Regions from separate parts of the Roseococcus sp. YIM B11640 genome, predicted to be linked through region 1. Evidence: riboswitches for the same ligand, from Rfam matches in the RefSeq annotation. Region 1 holds a riboswitch; each other region holds the start of a gene.
The links. A riboswitch is a leader RNA that binds a small molecule or an ion and turns the genes downstream of it on or off. The one in region 1 is predicted to bind thiamine pyrophosphate.

Region 1 (4,283 bases):
TCGCGCTCTCGGCCAACCCGCTAGCCTTCGGCCCCATGCTCCAGGTGATCCCGCCCGAGCAGGTGCTCTTCGCCAGCGACTATCCCTTTGCCCCGGAGGAGACGATGGCCGGCACGGTCAGGGGCCTGCAGGGGCTCGGACTTTCGCCGGAGGTTCTGGCCGGGATCGAGCGCGACAATGCGCTCCGCCTGATGCCGGGGTTGCGCGCGGCCACGAAAGGGCCAGATTCAGCGGCAAAGGAGTGACCCTATGATCCTCAAGCTGCTCCGTGCCCGGAAGAAGCTCGCCAAGGCCGCGATCGGCGGAGCCTTCGCCGCGGGCGCGCTGGCCGGCGGCACGGCCGCGGCCGTAGCCGTGACGGGCGTGGCCGTCACGGGTGTCGCCGGCGTGGCCGGCGTCTGCGCGCTTCGCAGCGCGCGCCGGAAGCGGGAAGCCGCGCCTCCCGCCTCCGCGTAGAACCCTCAGTCCCCTGCCGCCACGGGCGGCAGGTAGATGGCGCCGCCATTGCCGCGGAAATTCGCGCTCATCTCATCCATGCCCTTCTGGGCGGCGTCGCGAATTTCCTGCGTGATCTTCATCGAGCAGAATTTCGGCCCGCACATCGAGCAGAAATGCGCGAGCTTCGCGCCCTCGGCCGGCAGGGTCTGGTCGTGGAACTTCTCCGCCGTCTCCGGGTCCAGCCCCAGGTTGAACTGATCCCGCCAGCGGAATTCGAAGCGCGCGCGGGACAGAGCGTCGTCGCGCATCTGCGCCGCCGGGTGCCCCTTCGCGAGATCGGCCGCATGGGCCGCGATCTTGTAGGTGATGACGCCGGTCTTCACGTCGTCGCGGTCCGGCAGGCCAAGATGCTCCTTCGGCGTCACGTAGCAAAGCATGGCGCAGCCGTACCAGCCGATCATGGCCGCGCCGATGCCCGAGGTGATGTGGTCGTAACCCGGCGCGATATCCGTGGTGAGTGGCCCGAGCGTGTAGAAAGGTGCCTCGCCGCACTCCTCCAGCTGCTTCTCCATGTTGATCTTGATCTTGTGCATCGGCACATGGCCGGGGCCCTCGATCATGACCTGCACGTCCTGCTCCCAGGCCACCTTCGTCAGCTCGCCCAGCGTTTCCAGCTCGGCGAATTGCGCACGGTCATTGGCGTCCGCGATGCTTCCCGGACGCAGCCCGTCGCCCAGCGAGAAAGACACGTCATAGGCGCGCATGATCTCGCAGATCTCGCCGAACCTCTCGTAGAGGAAGCTCTCCTTGTGATGGGCGAGGCACCACTTCGCCATGATCGAGCCGCCGCGCGAGACGATGCCCGTCACGCGCTCCGCCGTCAGCGGCACATAGGCCAGGCGCACGCCGGCATGGATGGTGAAGTAGTCCACCCCCTGCTCGGCCTGCTCGATCAGCGTGTCGCGGAAGATGTCCCAGGTCAGCTCCTCGGCCTTGCCGCCGACCTTCTCCAGCGCCTGGTAGATCGGCACCGTCCCGATCGGCACCGGCGAATTGCGCAGGATCCATTCGCGGGTCGTATGGATGTTCCGGCCCGTGCTGAGGTCCATCACATTGTCGGCACCCCAGCGGATGGCCCAGACCAGCTTGTCCACCTCCTCGGCGACGCTCGACGACACCGCGGAATTGCCGATGTTCGCGTTGATCTTCACGAGGAAATTGCGGCCGATGATCATCGGCTCGCTCTCGGGGTGGTTGATGTTGCTCGGGATGATGGCGCGGCCGCGCGCCACCTCGCTACGCACGAATTCCGGCGTCACATGGTCGGGGATCGAGGCGCCGAAATCCTCGCCGTCCCGCTTCAGGCCAAGCGCCGCCGCGCGGCCCATGTTCTCGCGGATCGCGATGTATTCCATCTCCGGCGTGATGATGCCCGCCCGCGCATAGGCGAGCTGGGTCACGGCCTTGCCCGGCTTGGCGCGCAGCGGCAGGCGGCCCTGGCGGTCGAAGAGCGGCACGCGGCGCTCCTCGCCCGCCTTCAGCCCGTCATCCTCGGGCTTCTGCGCGCGGCCCTCGATATGCTCGACATCGCCGCGCGCCATGATCCACTCGTGGCGATGGGGCACGAGGCCGCGGCGTATGTCGGTCGCGACGCGCGTGTCCGTATAGGGGCCGGACGTGTCGTAGACCCGCAGCGGCGGCTCGCCCCCGGAGACCTCGATCTCGCGCATCGCGACACGGATCTGTGGGTGGAGCTGCCCCGCGACATGCAGCTTGCGCGAGGCCGGCAACGGACCCGTGGTGACGGCGGGGCTTTCGGGCGGCAGATGGTCGGGCATTCTCGGATTCCCTTCTTCAACAACACACGAAGGGAGTGGTGGCGCGACTCGCCGTAATGCCCATCCCTTCGCCGGCATGACCCGGATCAGGTTCGAAGGGTGACCGCGTCGCTCGCGGAATCTCAGCCCTGCAGAAAGGGCTCCCCTTGGATGGACGATATGCTGCGCCCGCCGGGCGGGGGTGTCAAACTCCGTCGGTCAGCTCCGCTTGAGCTCGACCGTGTAGACCGCGCTGTCCGTGCGGTAGTAGGAGCGCGCGGCCTGCAGCACCCGGCCGTCGCGCAGCGTCGCGACGCGCGTGATGACCAGGACCGGCTCTCCCGCCTTGATGCCCAGCAGGCGCGCGATCTCGGCCGGCGCGCGGGCGGCGCTCATCTCCTGACGAATGGAGGAGGCGCGCTCGCCCGTCAGGCTCTCCACCATCTCCAGCAGGATACGCTTGCGCTGCAGCAGCGGATCGAGCGGCTGCCGGCAGAGCAAGGCCGCGACGCCAGGCGGATACAGCGCATCGGTGAGCATGAAGGGAACGCCATCCTGCTCCCGCGTGATGCGCAGGCGCAGGGCGCTGTCGCCACGCCGCGCGCCGAGGCTCGCCATGGCCCATTCCGGCACGGCCGCGGGCTCGCTCAGGCGGAGGCGCACGCCGGTGAGCCGCGTCAGCGCCTCGATCTCCTCCATGCTGCCGATACCCCATTCCGGGGCGGGCGGGTGCGGCTCCCGCACGAAGGTTCCTCGGCCCTGGCGACGCTCGATCAGCCCGCGCTGGTGAAGCTCCCGCAGCGCGCCGCGCACCGTGATCATGCTGACCGCAAAATGCTGGGTCAGCTGTTCCTCGGTCGGCAGTTGCGCGCCCTCGGCGAGGCCCAGCCGAAGGATGACCTTCTCCATCCGGTCAGCGAGGCGCTGATACAGCGGCCCCTTGCCCGCCGGCAGGCGCCCGAATCGCGATGCTGCGACGGGGCCGCGGCGCGACGGCGCCAGCGCCTGGACTCCCATACCCTTCTCCCCCCTCAGATCGTCATGGCCGGCGCCAGGACGCCATCGGCCATTTGATTGACCGAGAGACTCCGCTCTACCACCAGCCGGAGCAAACCGCGCACAGACAAATCGGTCACGACGGGAACCAGCGCACCCTGCCCGGCAAAGACCCGGCGCACCTGGCCGGCGTCGTGCGGAGGCGCGACCAGCGCTGCATCGCAGGGCGCGAGGCTCCAATCGGGAAACAGCTCCATCCGGATGCCGTCTGGGAGCAAGGCGTTGATCCTCTCCGCCTCCGGCGATTCCTGGGCGATGGCGGAGTTGCCGGTGGCCAGCGCCGCTCCCAGGCCCAGGATGAGGCCGGGGACGGTGGCGGCCAAGTTCAGCACCTTGCCCCGGCCCCGGAACCTCAGGCTATTCGCCTCTCCGAGCGGCGCCGGTAGCGCCATGGTGAGCGCCAGCGGCGAGGCCTGGCGGAACTCCTGCAGCCGCGCAGCGATCACCAACCGGTCGCCCGTGCGCAGCAATCCCAGCGCGCCTGCGGCCGCCCAGGCGGCGTAGCGGTCGAATTCGGCGAAGCAGGCTTCGTCCCGGCTGCCGTGGAGCCGCGGCTCCGGCCCTTCCCGCAGAAGGCGATGGAGATAGAGCGGGCCCGCCGGCTTTGGCGCCATCCCGCCCAGCCCCTCGCCCCCCAGCGGGTGCATGCCCACGGAAAGCCCGGTCAGGCCCCGATTGATGAAAATACTCGCGGCGCGGGACCGGTTGGCCACCAATTCGACGGTCTCCGCCACGGCTGAATAAACGGCGAGGGATAGGCCCCCTCCCTCCGCGGCCAACTCGTCCAGAACGGCGCTGAGTTGGTCACGCTCATAGGTCAGGACATGCAGGGCCGGCCCGCCCGGCGCGGCGGCGATGCCCCGAAGGCTCCCGATCTGGAGCAGGACGGGCGCCACGAAGCTTCCGTGCAGACAATTCCCGCCGAGCGGAAGCTCCGCGCGGATGCGACTAGACCCCACATGGGCGCGGAAG
Region 2 (4,283 bases), on a different contig from region 1:
TCATCTTGGGCAGCACGGCTTTGATCAGGGCAATGGGCGTCAGCATGTTGGCCTCGACCGCACGGCGCCAGTCGTCCAGCTCGAAGCCCGAGAATTCGCCCTGCGGCGGGCCGCCGGCATTGGTGATGAGGATGTCCGGGTCTGGCAGCGCGGCGAGGACGGCGGCGCGCCCGGCCTCGGTGGTGATGTCGCCCTGGACCGTCGCGACCTTGATGCCCGTCTCGTCGCGGATGGCTTTCGCGGTGGCTTCCAGCGCCTCGCCGCCCCGGGCGGTGATGACCAGTTCCACCCCTTCGCGGGCCAGCGCGGCGGCGCAGCCGCGGCCCAGCCCCTTCGAGCCGGCGCAGACGATCGCGCGGCGCCCCTTGATTCCGAGATCCATCGATCTTCCTCCCAGATTGAACCTCCGCGATCCTGCCGCGGCGCCGCCGTGGCGGCTAGGCTGCCGGACGGGTGGCCAGGGAGGGACACATGGCGACGGCAGACGAGCTCATAGGGACTTGGCGCATGTTGTCCTGGACGCGGAAGGCCGTCCGGACGGGCGAGGTCACGGACGCGATGGGCCCGGACCCCAACGGCTACATCTCCTACCACGCGGATGGCCGGATGATGGCCCTGGTCTTGAACCGCCATCGCCCGCCGCTGAAGGGCGCGACGCCCACGGAGGGGGAGAAGGCGGCGCTCTTCGACTCCATGCTCGCCTATTCGGCCCGCTACCGGCTGGAGGGCGACCGGGTGATCCACATGGTCGACGCCAGCTGGAACCCGGCCTGGGGCGTCACCGAGCTGATCCGCCCCTTCACGCTGGAAGGCGACAAGCTCGTCATCAGCGGCGCGCCCGGCACAGACCCGAAGACGGGCGATGAGGTCGTCTACCGGATGGAGTTCCGGAAGGTTCCTCCCCTGCTCGCCGCGTCGAGCTAGCGGATAAGCCCGCTCATCGGGCTCGACGCATCCGCGCGGTAGTCGCGCGGCATGCGACCGGCGAGATAAGCCTGCCGGCCCGCGATGACCGCATGCTTCATGGCGACCGCCATCTTCACGGGATCCTGGGCATGGGCGATGGCGCTGTTCAGCAGCACCGCGTCGCAGCCGAGCTCCATGGCGAAGGCGGCCTCGCTGGCCGTGCCGATGCCTGCATCCACCAGCACAGGCACCTTCGCGTTCTGCTTGATGCTGCGGATCATATAGGGGTTCACCACCCCCATGCCCGAGCCGATGGGCGCGCCGAGCGGCATGATGGCGACGCAGCCCATCTCCTCCAGCCGCTTCGCCGCAACGGGGTCGTCGGCGCAATAGACCATCACCTCGAAATTGTCGGCCAGCAGGGCGGCGGCCGCCTCGAAGGTGCCGGCCATGTCCGGGTAGAGGTAGGGCGGCGGGCCGAGCACCTCCAGCTTCACGAGGTTCCAGCCCCCCGCCTCGCGCGCCAGGCGCAGGGTTCGGACGGCCTCCTGCGCCGTGTGGCAGCCGGCCGTGTTGGGCAAATAGGTGTAGTCCTGCGGCGAGACGAAATCCTGCAGCATGGGCGCCGTGGCGTCGCTGAGGTTCACGCGGCGGACGGCGACGGTCACGATCTCCGCGCCGCTGGCACGGATGCTCTCGCCGGTCTGCTCCAGCGTCTTGTACCGGCCGGTGCCGACGATCAGGCGGGACTGGAAGCGGCGCCCGGCCACCTCCCAGGAATCGTCGACCTCGATGGGCGTGCGGATGTCATCGGGCATGGTCAGCCCCCTCCGATGAAATGGACGATCTCGATCGCGTCGCCGGCGGAGAGCATCGTCGTGGCGTATTGCGAGCGCGGGACGATCTCGAGATTGCGTTCCACCGCCACCTTGCGCTCGGCCAGGCCGATGCCGGCGAGCAGCGTGGCGACGGAGGTACCGGGCGGCACCTCGCGGGGCTCGCCATTCACCGTCAGCGCCATCAGGGCGGTCGGCATGGAGGTATCGGGCATCTCTCGCTTCGTCCCACAATCGATTCGAAGGAAAGGGTGCGGCCCGTGGCCCTGTTCCCATCCCTTCGCCGGCATGACCCGGATCAGGTTCTAAGGATTCACCGCGTCCTTCGCGGAATCTCAGCCCTGCTTCAAGGGCTCTCCTTGGTACCCGCATGCTGCGCCCCTGGGGTCCGGGCGTCAATCTCGGGTTGCGGGCCATAGGCCGCGCGGGTCGTCGCCATCGAGCGGAACTTGTTGTCCCGCCTATCCGCTTGCGTCAGCGTTTCGCTGCGGGAACGGGAGAAAGAAGATGCGGGCGGTCAAGAAAACGGCCGTGGCAGCCCTGGCGCTGACCGTCGCGGGCAGCGGCCTGGCGCGGGCCCAGTCCGACACCTGCGAGGGCGTGGTGAGCGCCAATGCGATCATGACAAGCGGACGTGCCCGCGCGGACGGGACCTACAACTACACCATCTACGTCCAGAACCGGCAGGCCCGCCGGATCGTGGTGACCTTCGTGATGGGCAACTTCCCCGCCAACGTGACGCTGGACCTCTCGCCCATCCAGAACTTCGTGATGAACGCCAATTTCACGACGGGCTTCCGCCTGGGCACGGGCCGGAACAGCGACATCAACAACCGCACGGTGGACTTCATCTATCGGGGCACCAGTTCCAAGGCCTATGTCCGGATGCAGGATTGCCGCCCCTACTGACCGGCACCCCGGATGCACCCTGCTTGCCTCCTGCCTCCCTCCCGGGGCCCGGCGCGCTTGCCCCTGCCGCGCCCCTCATGCTAGCCCGCCCCCTCCGCGACACCGCACCCCCCGGGAATCGGCATGAACCTGATCGCCGTGCTCAACGGCCCCAACCTCAACATGCTCGGCACGCGCGAGCCGGAGAAATACGGCACCGCGACGCTGGACGATGTGGAGAACCTCTGCGCCGAGGCGGCGGAGGAGCTTGGGCTGGCCATCGATTTCCGGCAGTCCAACGTCGAGGGCGAGCTGGTCTCCTGGATCCAGGAGTGCCGGGGCCGCGCGGCTGGCATCGTGATCAACCCCGCGGGCTACACCACCACCTCGGTCGCCATCCTGGACGCGCTGCTCGCGGCCGGGCTGCCGGTGATCGAGGTCCACATCACCAATATCCATCGGCGCGAGGAGTTCCGGCATCACAGCCTGGTCTCCAAGGCCGCGACCGGCGTCATCGCCGGCCTGGGCGTGGCGGGCTACGCGCTCGCGCTCCAGGCCATGGCGGGGCTGATCGGCGCGAACGAGGACGAAGACGAATGACCAGCGGCATCCAGTTCGACCCGGAGGCGATCCGCAAGCTCGCCGACATCCTGCGCGAGACGGACCTGACCGAGATCGAGCTCTCGGAGAAGGATTCCCGTATCCGCGTGGCGCGTATCCTGCCCGCGCCGGCGGTGGCCGCCGCCGCCCCGGCGCCGGTCCTGGCCGCGCCCGTCCTGGCCGCGCCCGTGGCCGTCGCGCCTCCGGCCGCCGCTCCTGCCGAAGGCGGCGGGCTGGACCTGAAGAACCCGGGCCTCGTGACCTCTCCAATGGTCGGCGTGGCCTATCTGGCACCGGAGCCCGGCGCCGCCCCCTTCGTGCAGCTCGGCGCGAAGGTCAGCCAGGGGCAGACCCTGCTGCTGATCGAGGCGATGAAGACCTTCAACCAGATCAAGGCGCCGCGCGCCGGCACGGTGACCCGGATCCTCATCGAGTCCGGCACCCCGGTCGAATACGGCGAGCCGCTGGTCCTGGTGGAGTAGGCGGGATGGCGAACGCCGTCCCCAACCTCTGGGCCCAGAGCCTGCTCGGCCGCCCGGCCGAGGAAGCCGAGCAGCCGGACAACCTCCTGCCCGACATCGAGCTTCCCCACGAGTATCCGGCCGCGACCCCAGCCGGCGCCGCCCACCCCACTTGCCGGCCCGGTGCCGCTGCCGCGCGGCGAAGCCAAGGCCGCGGAGCGGCCGCCCGGCGTCTGAGGGCATAAATCATGTTCAAGAAGATCCTGATCGCCAATCGCGGCGAGATCGCGCTGCGGGTGCATCGCGCCTGCCAGGAGATGGGCATTCGCACCGTCGCCGTGCACAGCACCGCCGATGCGTCCGCCATGCATGTCCGCCTCGCCGACGAAAGCGTGTGCATCGGCCCGCCCTCGGCCCGCGAGAGCTACCTGAACGTCGCGGCCATCCTCTCCGCCGCCACCATCACGGGAGCAGAGGCGATCCACCCCGGCTACGGCTTCCTCTCGGAGAACGCCCGCTTCGCCGAGATGGTGGAGGCGCACGGCCTCGCCTTCATCGGCCCGACGGCGGACCACATCCGCATGATGGGCGA
Region 3 (4,283 bases), on a different contig from region 1:
ATCCCCACCGGTGGCGTCAGCAGCCCGATGCACAGGTTGAGCACCATGATCAGCCCGAAATGCACCGGGTCCACGCCGATATGCTCCATCACCGGCAGCATGATCGGCGTCAGGATCAGGATGGCCGGCAGCGGTTCGATGGCGAGGCCGACGAGCAGGAGGAAGATGTTGGCGATGAGCAGGATCGCCCATTTCTGCTCGGTGATCGCCAGTACCCATCCCACCACCTGCTCGGAGACGCGGGTCGTCGTCAGCAGCCAGCCGAAGATTTCCGACGCCGCGACGATGAGCAGGATGGTCGCCGTCACCTCCACCGCCTCGAAGCTCACCTTCGCCAGGGCCTTCAGCCCCAGCGTGCGGTAGACGAGGCAGCCGAGCAGCAGCGCGTAGGCCACGGCGCAGATCGCTCCCTCGGTCGGCGTGAAGGCGCCCGCGCGCATGCCGCCGATGATGATGACGGGCGTCAGCAGCGGCAGCATGCCGCGCGCCAGGGTGCGCCCCAGCTCGTAGATGCGGAACTTCGCATCCGCGCCGTAACCGTAGCGATGGGCGTACCACCACACCATCACCATCAGGCAGGCCGCCGTGATCAGCCCCGGGATGATCCCCGCCGCGAAGAGCTGCCCGATGCTCGCATTGGCCGAGACGCCATAGACCACCAGCGGCAGCGAGGGCGGCAGCAGCGGCCCGAGCATGGAGCTCGCGGCCGTGATGCCGACGGCGAATTTCGGGTCGTATCCATGCGCGCGCATGGCCCGCACCTCGATGGTGCCGAGGCCCGCCGCGTCGCCCACCGCGGTCCCGCTCATGCCCGCGAAGACCACGCTGCCCACCACGTTCACCTGGCCGAGCCCGCCGCGCATCCAGCCCACGGCGGCCACCGCGAAATCGTAGATGCGCTCGGTGATGCCGCCGGTGTTCATCAGCATCCCGGCCATCACGAAGAAGGGCACGCAGAGCAGCGGGAAGCTGTCCACGCCGCCCACCATGCGATGCACGATGGCCACCATCGGCACCGAGCCGTCGATCACCGCGAAGAGGATGGAGGCACCCGCCAGCGCGATCGCGACCGGCAGGCCCAGGGTCAGCAGGCCGAAGAAGCCGAGAAGGAGGATCGCCGCGGTCATGCCAGCACATCCTGCGCGCTGGGCGCGTCGCCATGGCGCCAGCGGCGTTGGATCCACCATGCCTCCCGCAGGGCCATGGCCACGAAGCCGGCTGCAACCGGCCAGTAGACCCAGGCCAGAGTGTGGTCGAGGCTGTCCATCGGCATGGTGCCCATCAGCCCCGCGAGCTCGATGCCCGCCCAGGCACCGAAGCTCCAGAAGGCCAGCCGCAGCGTGTCCTGGATGGCCCAGAGCACCTTGCGGGGGCCGAGCGGCAGCGCGAGCTCCAGCGTCTCCACGCGGATATGCGTGCCGCGCCGCACCGCGCCGGCCGAGCCGATGAAGGTCAGCACGATCAGCAAGTAGCGCGCGACCTCCTCGGTCCAGGTCACGCTGTCGTTCAGCGCGTAGCGCGTGAAGAACTGGGTGAAGACCAGGATGCCGAGGATCCAGAGCAGGACGAGGCCCGCCCAGTCCTCGGGCCCGTATCGCCGGATGTCGAAACTGCGCAGATCATCCGCGTAGCCGCCCTCCTGGGCTCCGGCCACGCCCTCGAACGGCTTGTCCAAAACGTCCCCCTGAATCTTGACGATTCTCGTTGGGCCGCACTTTGGACGGCGGGCCGGGGAAGAGGCGAGTAAATCCTGATCCATTCGCCATGAATTCTTCATGGGCTTGCCAGGAACCCACGCCCGGCGCATGCATCCACCGTCACCTGGGTGAGCGCCTGTCGCGGGCGCTGAGAGGCGGGATGCATCCCGCGAGCCCTGGAACCTGATCCGGTTCGGACCGGCGAAGGGAGCGGTGCGCCTCGCGGGATATCCCCCCGCGCCATCCCTCCCGTGCCCCCCGCGCCGCATGGAGAGCTTGGATGGACCGGCGTTCGCTGCTGATCTCACCCGCCGCCCTGCTCGCGGCGCCCGCATTGGCCCAAGGCAGCGCCCGTGCGCGTACCTTGCGCTTCATGCCGCAGGCCGCGCTCGCGACGCTGGACCCGATCTTCAACCCGACGACCATCGTCACGACGCATGGCTTCTGCGTCTTCGACACGCTCTACGGCTGCGACCGGGCCCTGCGCCCGCACCCGCAGATGGCCGAAGGCCACGAGGTCTCGGCCGATGCGCTCACCTGGCGCATTCGCCTGCGCGACGGCCTGCGCTTCCATGACGGGGAGCCGGTGCGCGCGCAGGACTGCGTCGCCTCCATCCGGCGCTGGGCGGTGCGCGACGGCTTCGGGCAGGTGCTCATGCAGGCGGTGGCCGAGCTCGTGGCCGAGGACGACCGGACCATCCGCTTCCGGCTGAACCGCCCCTTCCCCGCGCTGCTGGACGCGCTGGCCAAGCCCGGCTCCTCGCCCTGCTTCATGATGCCGGAGCGGCTGGCGAGCCAGCCCGCCGACCGCCCCATCACCGAGGCCGTGGGCAGCGGTCCCTGGAAGTTCCTGCCCGGCGAGTTCGTGCAGGGCGCCCGCGCCGCCTATGTGCGGAACGAGGCCTATGTGCCGCGCGCCGAGCGGGCCGAGGCCGCCGCGGGCGGCAAGCGCGTGCATTTCGACCGGCTGGAGCTGATCTGGATTCCCGATGGCGGCACGGCCGCCGCGGCGCTCCGCACGGGCGAGATCGACTGGATCGAGTACCCGCTACCCGACCTCGTGCCCGTGCTGGAGCGCGACCGCCACACCAAGACGCAGGTCTACGACCCCAACGGCTTCCTGGGCTTCCTGCGCTTCAACCACCTCTACCCGCCCTTCAACGACGTGCGCGTCCGCCGCGCCATCCGCGACGTGATCGAGCAGGCGGATTTCATGCAGGCGGTGGCGCTGCCGGGCGACTGGCAGGAATGCCACGCCATGTTCCCCTGCGGCCTGCCCGGCGTGGTCGAGAGCACGCCCGCGCCCCGCGGAGAGGCCGCCATGGCCCGCGCCCGCGCCGCGCTCGCGGAGGCCGGCTACAAGGGCGAGCCCATCATCCACATCAATCCGAGCGACTTTCCTGCCGTGACGCAGCAGGGCCGCCTGACGGTGGATCTGATGCGGCGGCTCGGCCTCAACATCCAGCCGGTCGAGAGCGACTGGGCCACCATCATCGCCCGCCGCGCCAACCGCGCGCCGCCCGCGCAGGGCGGCTGGCACCTGCACAACACCAACGGCCCCGCCGCCACCATCGCCAATCCGGCGGTGAGCTGGCCGACGCGCATGCACGGCAGCGCCGCGTGGCCCGGCTGGCCCGAGGATGCGGCAGTGGAAGCCGAAGTGGCGGCCTGGATCGGCGCCGCCGATACGGGCGCGCAGGAGGCCGCGATGCGTCGCCTCCAGGCCCTGCTGTGGGAGGCCGTGCCCATCGCGCCCACGGGCCTGTTCCGCCTCAGGACCGCCTTCCGGGCGGACATCACGGATGTCCTGCAGGCGCCAAATCCGATGCTGTGGAACCTGCGACGGGTTTAGCGAGCCGCCACGGCGCGAGGCTTGCCTCGGGCCGGGAGCGCAAGGCGCGACCGCGCCCAGACCATCAGATCAACCAACGCACCTGACGCGGCGCGGAGCCAAGCGCGCTGCGCGCGCGCCCGGCGTTTGAGGGCACAGAAATCTTCAGCCCTTCGCCATCAGCGCCTTCACCTCTTCCATCGCCTCGGCGAAGCGGCGGTTGAGAATGCCCACGGCCTCGCCATTGGATTTCTGGATGATCTCCGACAGCTCATGCATGTTCGCGATGGCATGCTCATAGGCGGCCTTCAGCAGCTCGGCCTGCCGGGCGGCCTTGTCGGTGGGCGAGCCTTCGGCGCTGGCCAGGCTCTGCACCGCCTGCGTCATCTCGCTCAGCGACTGCTGCACGATCTCCATGTTCCGCCGGGCCACGGCCTGGGCCCCCTCCATGGCGAGCTTGTTCGCCGTGGTCAGGGCCTCGATGTTGCGCTTCTGGGAATCCGCCAGCGCCTGGAAGTCCGGCATGTTCGGCATCTTCAGCGAGCCGAAGAGCTTCATGAATTCCTCGGGATTGAAGCTGCTGGACATGATGACCTCCTCGGAAGGGTTGCAGGAAGGCGGTAGTCTCGCCGGGATGGCCATTCAGGCGGATGACCAGGCTTCCCGGCGCAAGGCCCGACGTCTCAAACCGCCGCGGTCGGGGCCTCCGGCGGCGGCAGGGCTCCCGCGGGCGACGCCGCGGCGGCAGCGGAGTC

Region 2: linked by a shared signal. The riboswitch ahead of thiS (sulfur carrier protein ThiS) and the one ahead of thiC (phosphomethylpyrimidine synthase ThiC) in region 1 are both predicted to bind thiamine pyrophosphate.
Region 3: linked by a shared signal. The riboswitch ahead of WJM96_RS02020 (ABC transporter substrate-binding protein) and the one ahead of thiC (phosphomethylpyrimidine synthase ThiC) in region 1 are both predicted to bind thiamine pyrophosphate.

The regions. Positions count from the first base shown of each region.
Region 1 covers NZ_JBBJOZ010000002.1:412,630-416,912, forward strand. Annotated here, with positions in the region: gene WJM96_RS09420 (amidohydrolase family protein) at 1-245, shown strand, start outside; gene WJM96_RS09425 (hypothetical protein) at 250-456, shown strand; gene thiC (phosphomethylpyrimidine synthase ThiC) at 462-2,276, opposite strand; TPP riboswitch at 2,323-2,433, opposite strand; gene WJM96_RS09435 (GntR family transcriptional regulator) at 2,475-3,272, opposite strand; gene putA (bifunctional proline dehydrogenase/L-glutamate gamma-semialdehyde dehydrogenase PutA) at 3,287-4,283, opposite strand, start outside.
Region 2 covers NZ_JBBJOZ010000005.1:204,108-208,390, forward strand. Annotated here, with positions in the region: gene WJM96_RS19555 (SDR family oxidoreductase) at 1-382, opposite strand, end outside; gene WJM96_RS19560 (lipocalin-like domain-containing protein) at 472-924, shown strand; gene WJM96_RS19565 (thiazole synthase) at 921-1,724, opposite strand; gene thiS (sulfur carrier protein ThiS) at 1,727-1,957, opposite strand; TPP riboswitch at 2,001-2,112, opposite strand; gene WJM96_RS19575 (hypothetical protein) at 2,250-2,651, shown strand; gene aroQ (type II 3-dehydroquinate dehydratase) at 2,775-3,230, shown strand; gene accB (acetyl-CoA carboxylase biotin carboxyl carrier protein) at 3,227-3,712, shown strand; gene WJM96_RS19590 (hypothetical protein) at 3,718-3,936, shown strand; gene accC (acetyl-CoA carboxylase biotin carboxylase subunit) at 3,940-4,283, shown strand, end outside.
Region 3 covers NZ_JBBJOZ010000001.1:397,366-401,648, reverse strand. Annotated here, with positions in the region: gene WJM96_RS02030 (TRAP transporter large permease) at 1-1,127, opposite strand, end outside; gene WJM96_RS02025 (TRAP transporter small permease) at 1,124-1,654, opposite strand; TPP riboswitch at 1,814-1,925, shown strand; gene WJM96_RS02020 (ABC transporter substrate-binding protein) at 1,978-3,549, shown strand; gene WJM96_RS02015 (phasin family protein) at 3,694-4,116, opposite strand; gene WJM96_RS02010 (TetR family transcriptional regulator) at 4,212-4,283, opposite strand, start outside.